One region of the Paenibacillus sp. ISL-20 genome, then DNA from elsewhere that is predicted to be linked to it. Evidence: riboswitches for the same ligand, from Rfam matches in the RefSeq annotation. Region 1 holds a riboswitch; the other holds the start of a gene.
The links. Region 1 has a riboswitch for S-adenosylmethionine ahead of J7E85_RS11915 (methionine ABC transporter ATP-binding protein). Riboswitches for the same ligand answer to the same signal wherever they lie in the genome.
Positions count from the first base shown of each region.

Region 2: linked by a shared signal. The riboswitch ahead of metA (homoserine O-acetyltransferase MetA) and the one ahead of J7E85_RS11915 (methionine ABC transporter ATP-binding protein) in region 1 are both predicted to bind S-adenosylmethionine.

Region 1 covers NZ_JAGGRD010000019.1:158,699-162,112, forward strand. Annotated here, with positions in the region: gene J7E85_RS11905 (MetQ/NlpA family ABC transporter substrate-binding protein) at 1-160, opposite strand, end outside; gene J7E85_RS11910 (methionine ABC transporter permease) at 229-897, opposite strand; gene J7E85_RS11915 (methionine ABC transporter ATP-binding protein) at 897-1,913, opposite strand; SAM riboswitch class I at 2,021-2,165, opposite strand; gene J7E85_RS11920 (Cthe_2314 family HEPN domain-containing protein) at 2,287-3,006, opposite strand; gene J7E85_RS11925 (COX15/CtaA family protein) at 3,210-3,414, opposite strand, start outside.
Region 2 covers NZ_JAGGRD010000024.1:236,955-240,368, reverse strand. Annotated here, with positions in the region: gene J7E85_RS15635 (HRDC domain-containing protein) at 1-463, shown strand, start outside; gene corA (magnesium/cobalt transporter CorA) at 554-1,489, opposite strand; SAM riboswitch class I at 1,925-2,054, shown strand; gene metA (homoserine O-acetyltransferase MetA) at 2,187-3,104, shown strand; gene J7E85_RS15620 (PLP-dependent transferase) at 3,129-3,414, shown strand, end outside.

The DNA of each region.
Region 1 (3,414 bases):
GCGGTGAAGGCGAAGCGCCTACTTTCAAGGTTACGGTCTCTTGAGCGCCACCTCCTGTTGTTCCCCCTGGCTCAGCTGCTTTATCCGCAGGCTTGCTGCCGCACGCAGCCAGCACCGTAACCAATGTCAAGCTGATCAATGCCAATGTCCATTTTTTCATTCTAAAAACTCTCCCTCCGAAAATATATTATTTTTTATATTGTCTTCCTTGATGCCTCATCCATCCCGTTATTTTCTTGTAAAATGTCGGACCAGTCGATCTCCTGCCATTTGCAGCAGCTGTACCAGCACAATCATTAATACGACGGCCAGAATCATGATCTCGGTCTCATAACGGTAATACCCATACTTGATGGCCAAATCTCCCAAACCGCCGCCGCCAACTTGACCAGACATCGCGGTATACGATACCAGGGTTACAATCGTGATGGTCATCCCAGCCAGCAAGCCCGGACGAGCCTCCGGGAGGAGAACCCTCCATATGATCTGGCCTGTCGAGGAGCCCATGGCATGAGCCGCTTCAATAACCCCTTTGTCCACCTCATTCAAGGCTGTTTCCACGAGTCTGGCGAAGAATGGCGCCGCGCCTATCACGAGCGGTGGAATGGTTCCCAGCACGCCATACGAAACACCCACAAGCGATTTCGTAATCGGGATCATCGCCACGATCAGGATAATGAAAGGAATCGAACGCAGGATGTTCACAATGAACGACAGGATCGAGTAACCGAAGCGTACGAGGCCGGATGTGGATCTAGAAGCCATGTAAAGCAGCACGCCAATCGGCAGTCCGATAATGAAACTGAACAATGCCGATGCCCCCAGCATCCGAAGGCTATCCAAGGTTGCTGTCCATATTTCTTTCCAGTCGATTTGGGTAAAATCGAGTTCGAACATTAATGAATCACCTCCACGTCTAATCCTTGTTCAAGCAGCTTCCGGATCGTATCTTCAATGGCGCCCTCTTCCCCTTCGAAACGGACAATGAGCTGGCCGTACGGCGTTTCTTTGATTGTGGAGATCGTGCCCTGCAGAATCGCAAAATTCACGCCCGTCTCATGGACCGTATGGGACAGAATCGATTCGTACGTTTTCGATCCAAGGAACGTAATCTGCACCGCCCTTGAAGGTCCGTTCGCCTGGCCCTGAATGGCCAGACGGAAAGCTTCGCCGCTGTCCATCTCCTGACGGATAAATTCCTGGGTCACTTCATGTTTCGGCTTCAGGAACACTTCCGTTACCGGCCCTTGCTCCACAATGCCGCCCTGATGAATGACCGCGACCTTGTCGCATATACTCTGAATCACGTGCATCTCATGGGTAATGAGCACGATCGTTAGATGAAACTTTTTGTTAATGTCCAGCAGCAGGCGCAGGATCGAATCCGTGGTCTGCGGGTCAAGCGCCGAAGTCGCTTCGTCGCACAGCAGCACTTCCGGATCGCTTGCAAGCGCTCTGGCTATGCCGACCCGCTGCTTCTGACCACCTGATAGCTGAGACGGGTATTTATCCCGATGCGCCTCCAAGCCGACCAAAGCCAGCAGTTCGGATACTTTGCGTTCCATTTCCTCCTTCGGCGTCTTGGCCAGACGGAGCGGAAACGCAATGTTATCGTACACGCTAGCGGAAGACAGCAGGTTAAAGTGCTGAAAAATCATGCCGATTTTTCGGCGTTCCGCCTGAAGCTGCTTCTTGCCAAGCGACGTTAAGTTCTTACCGTTCACCCACACCTCGCCTGAGGTGGGACGCTCCAACAAATTGATACAACGGATCAATGTACTTTTACCTGCACCGGAGTGTCCGATCACTCCGAAAATTTCTCCTTTTTCAATCGACAAATCCAATTCGGACAACGCAGTTGTTAAGGTTCGGGCTTTCCCGTACTGCTTCGTCAATTGCTTGAGCTCAATCAATCCGATAATCCTCCTTTTTCCGCAGCTTCATATCTATTTACCCAAAAGAAAAGAGCCTCTTTTTGTAGAATCAAAAAGGGCCCTCTTTACGTAAAAGTCAACGCCTTTTCTCATCTGTCAAAGCCAAAGGATATCCTGTAGCTTTGAAGGAATTAGCACCATGTCACTCCATGCGTCATTGCGTTAAGCAATTACACTGGAGTCGGTTGCCGGGCTTCATCGGGCCTGTCCCTCCGCCTCTCTCGATAAGAAAACATCGATATGAAATTTTTCCGATTAATTTGATCTGATTTAATAACATTTAATGAATGCAATAGTTAGTATAGATTCTTTTCAGGTTTTTGTCAAAGGGAATTTCATGGCGATTTTGTGCCTATGCCCTGACTCCATTTTTCGCCCAAAGCTCGTTTGTATATTTATATGAAGCCGCCAGGCTCCGGCATACCATATCAACGCCCTGTTTGAGATCGTCCAGGTGCTGATCGATATCCTCCAGTTCGATCTTGTCCGACAGCCCTTGATGACGCTGCCATAAATCATCCTGCATCTCGGAATTCATGTAATGAATTTCGGCGTTGCGCCGTTTCCGGAGCGAGTTCAGCGGCGTTTTGTAACGATCCTTGATCGCTTCCAGCTCTTTAGCCAGCTCTCCGTGGGCCTTCAGGAATTTAAACTGCCGCAGGACCGTAAAATATGAGAAATGCTCCTTCACCTTAGAGGTATGAAGATCGTACAAATCGTTCAGCACCGTCCCCAACTTGTCAAGGATCGAGAATACGCGTATGAAGCCATTTTTGTAAAAATACACATACCGTTGATATTCCCCTTGCTCCTGAATCGACATGTCATCGATGTAACCCGATTGGATCGATTGACTGAAATGTCTGGCCGCATTCCAGCTCTGTTCCAGCTCATCCAGGGAAACGATCAACCCCCGGGTCCAAATCTCAAGCTTGCGAAAGTCATGCGTCGGATCCTGATTTTTCTCCATTTCCTTCTGCAGCAGCCGGGTTGTTTGGACCATCGATTCAATGGCTTCCTCAAGCAGACCGTTATTCTGCCGGGGCTGTTCCCCAAGTAACATACGAAGCATGGCGGTACCCCCTCGCGTCATCAGATTAACCTTGGTTCTTGGATCGCTATTTGCCAAAATTATGATTTCCACCGCGTTTCAACCATCTTCACGATATCCTCACGCGGGAATAACTCATCCCGGTTTCATTCGTGCATCAATGACCAGAGGATTGTTCTTATAGGATGCCCCGATCTTTTTGTTTAATGATTTTCGCTTCTTTTTTATACAATCTTTTCACGAGACATGCTATGATCTGGCTGCCTTTCAGCTCTAACCGGCTTGCTGAGCTGCCATACCCTGACACTTAAATAACAGAGTACGCCGAATAAGGCCGAGATCAGCAGTGTATGTCCCAGTGCGGAGAATACGTAAACCTCCTCGTTATGCATCGTTGCCATAATGAGGGCACCGCTAAACACTTGCAGC
Region 2 (3,414 bases), on a different contig from region 1:
GGTTTACGAGCAGCTGCAGGAAGAGGTGTTCTTGTCCTGGCTGTATAAACAGAAGGAGCAGCGATACAAGCAAGAGCTCGACCGCTTCCGAATCCGCCGTACGATGCTGATTGGGATAGCTGAGGGAGCTTCACTGGCCCAGCTGGAAGAGCGCACCTCGTTATCTCGTCGGGATTTGGTTGAGGAATTGGAGGGGCTCGAGAAGGAAGGTTATGATACGGAGCAACTGCTTGAGGTTGAATTGAATACGATGACGGCTTCAGAGCAGGCAACGGTATGGAAGGCGTTTGAAGAGCTGGGCGATACGTTTCTTAAACCCGTATTACAACGGGTATATGGAGAAGGACAAGCCCGGAATGGAGAGGTAGAAGACATTGGCGGAATGGAGAAGCTGTATGAGCGGCTGCGCCTGATACGGATTCGCTTCCGGCGGGAAGAGTCTGGCAAAGCAAACGCAAGCTAATCCGCATAAACGAAAATCAGGACGGATTTCCTCGTGGCAAGGAGATCCGTCCTGATTCTGTCTATGGTTCTGTAGATGAGGCAGCACATTTCATATCCAGTCTTTTTTACGGAACAGATAAAACATGAGAGCACCGGCAAAAACCATGATGCCTAGAACCACATAATAAGAGTATTTCCAGTGAAGCTCAGGCATATTGTCAAAGTTCATGCCGTAGATGCCCGTAATCAGCGTCAGTGGAATGAAGATGGTTGTGATAGCGGTAAACACACGCATGATTTCATTGGCCCGATTGGCGATACTGGATTGGTAAGCCTCTCGAAGGTTCCCCATGAGATCCCGGTAAGTCTCGAAGGTTTCGGAAATCTTCACGGCATTTTCATAGATGTCGCTAAAATATTTCTGCAGTTGGTCATCAATCAGCCGGAGATCTTTTTTGTTGAGCGTATTAATAACTTCCTTCTGCGGTCCGAGCACTTTTTTCAACCATAGAATCTCGCTTCGCAGACCGATAATCTCGCTTAAGTGGGATTTTTTGGTATGCATCAGGATGTCTTCCTCCAGCTTTTCAATCCGCGCCTCGATGCGGTCCCCGACGGAAAAATAGTTGTCCGTGACAAGGTCGATCAAGAGATAGAGGAAGCGGTCAGGCGTGCTGACTTCGTCCTCCCAGAGAAGCGGCTTAACCGAGCGAAGCTCGTGGATTTTTTGCTTGGTCATCGTAATAATAAAATGCCTGCCCAAGAAAACGTTCAAAGCGCGAAGGAAAATCTCTTCGTCGTCAAACCGGATGCTGTTCACGACGATAAAATAGTGGTTCTCGTATATTTCAATTTTGGGACGCTGCTCTTCTTCGCTGAGGCAATCCTCAACCGCAAGATCATGCAGGGAGAAGAGAGGTTGCAGTTCGGCTAAATCATCCTCGTCCGCATCCAGCCAGTAGAAGCCGCTGGCCGGAGGGGTCAGCGTCATTTCGATGTCATCAACAGGGGTAAATACGCCCGAATCGACCAACCGGATTTTCATCTGATATCACTCCTTTGTCAAATACGAGCTGCTTGGTTAAGCAGTAAAGGCACAGGATATCAGCCCACCGGTGTAGGGGCATTTCAAGGAAGGTTAGAATACGATAAAAGCGCATGAAAAATAACGCCGCCCTCTGCCGGTAGACTGATCTTAATCCTATGCGGTTGTGCGTCTTGATCTAGTTTCTGGCTCGGGTCACCGTCCATCTTCCATGTCACCTCTTTCATACTCGGTTTTAAACAGCACTTGTCTAGTATAACGCCGGGTGTAGGACCTTTCAAGTTGAAATCCGGTGCAATCAAGTGTCATTTGTACAGGGTATGGAAACCTTCGGTGAAGTGTGACGGACTTATGAAAAGGTTCTTGACGAAAAATTAGGAATGATTTAAAGTAAGTATCAATTACGAACAATTTAAGACAACTGAATAAAGCGAAATCTTATCAAGAGCAGGTGGAGGGACTAGCCCTATGAAACCCGGCAACCGGCGGCAACATCGCACGGTGCTAATTCTTGCAGGAGATACGACGCTTCTTAGAAGCCGTTGTATAGACTGACAGATGAGAGAGGCGCATTGTGATACGTATATGATGACCTTTCTCTACTTGGAGAAAGGTTTTCTTGCGTTTATACAGTCTAACGCTCTTTCTCACAGCTTTTATGGATGTATCATTTCATATTTCGAAGGAGTGAGCCACGATGCCGATTAAAATTCCGGATGCCTTGCCGGCAAAGGAAGTTCTGGCTGGAGAAAACATTTTTGTCATGGATGAGAGTCACGCATTTCATCAGGATATCCGCCCATTGCGGATTGCTATTCTGAACCTGATGCCAACCAAGGAAACGACGGAGACCCAATTGCTGCGATTGATCGGTAACTCCCCGCTCCAGGTGGATGTTGTCCTTCTTCATCCGAGTTCCCACGTTTCGAAGAATACGTCGGCTGAGCATCTGAAATCATTTTACAAAACCTTTGAAGAAGTGAAGAACCGTCGTTTTGACGGCATGATCATTACAGGAGCTCCAGTCGAGCAGTTGGAGTTTGAAGAAGTGAATTACTGGGATGAGCTTACTGAAATTTTTGAATGGACCAAGACGCATGTGACCTCCACGCTCCATATTTGCTGGGCATCGCAAGCCGGGCTTTATTATCATTACGGCGTGCCGAAATACAGCCTTGAGGAAAAATGCTTTGGCGTATTTCCACATACGATCAATGAAGCGTGTATCAAGCTGCTCCGCGGCTTTGACGAAATGTTCTTTGTTCCGCACTCTCGTCATACGGAAGTTCGGCGCGAAGACATTACAGGCATTGACGATCTGGTCATCCTGTCCGAATCCGAGGAAGCAGGAATTTATTTGGTTTCAAGCCGGGATGGCAAGCAGATTTTTGCCACAGGACATTCCGAGTATGATGCGGACTCTCTGAAATGGGAGTATGACCGGGACGCTGCCAAAGGCATGGATATCGCGCTGCCGCGCAACTATTACCCGAATGATGATCCAACAAGGACGCCTCCGTCCATATGGCGAGCGCATGCAAACTTATTATTTACTAATTGGCTCAATTACTATGTATATCAGGAAACGCCATACGATATTGGTCCGCAAATATAGAAGTATCCGGGAGGAGAGTTTGTGATGGAGAAGAAACCTTTGAATATAGAGAGCCGGCTGGCACAGATCGGGTCGGTGCAAGAACCGGTAACCGGAGCCGTGAATTTTCCGATTTATCAGGCTACGGCATACCGCCATCCCAAATTAGGCCAGAGCACAGGGTTTGATTACACCCGTACGAAAAATCCGACCCGTTCGGTACTGGAGGATGCCTGCGCCGAGCTGGAATCCGGTGATGCCGGCTTTGCCTGCAGCTCGGGCATGGCTGCCCTTCAGACGATTTTTGCTTTGTTCGGTCAAGGGGATCATC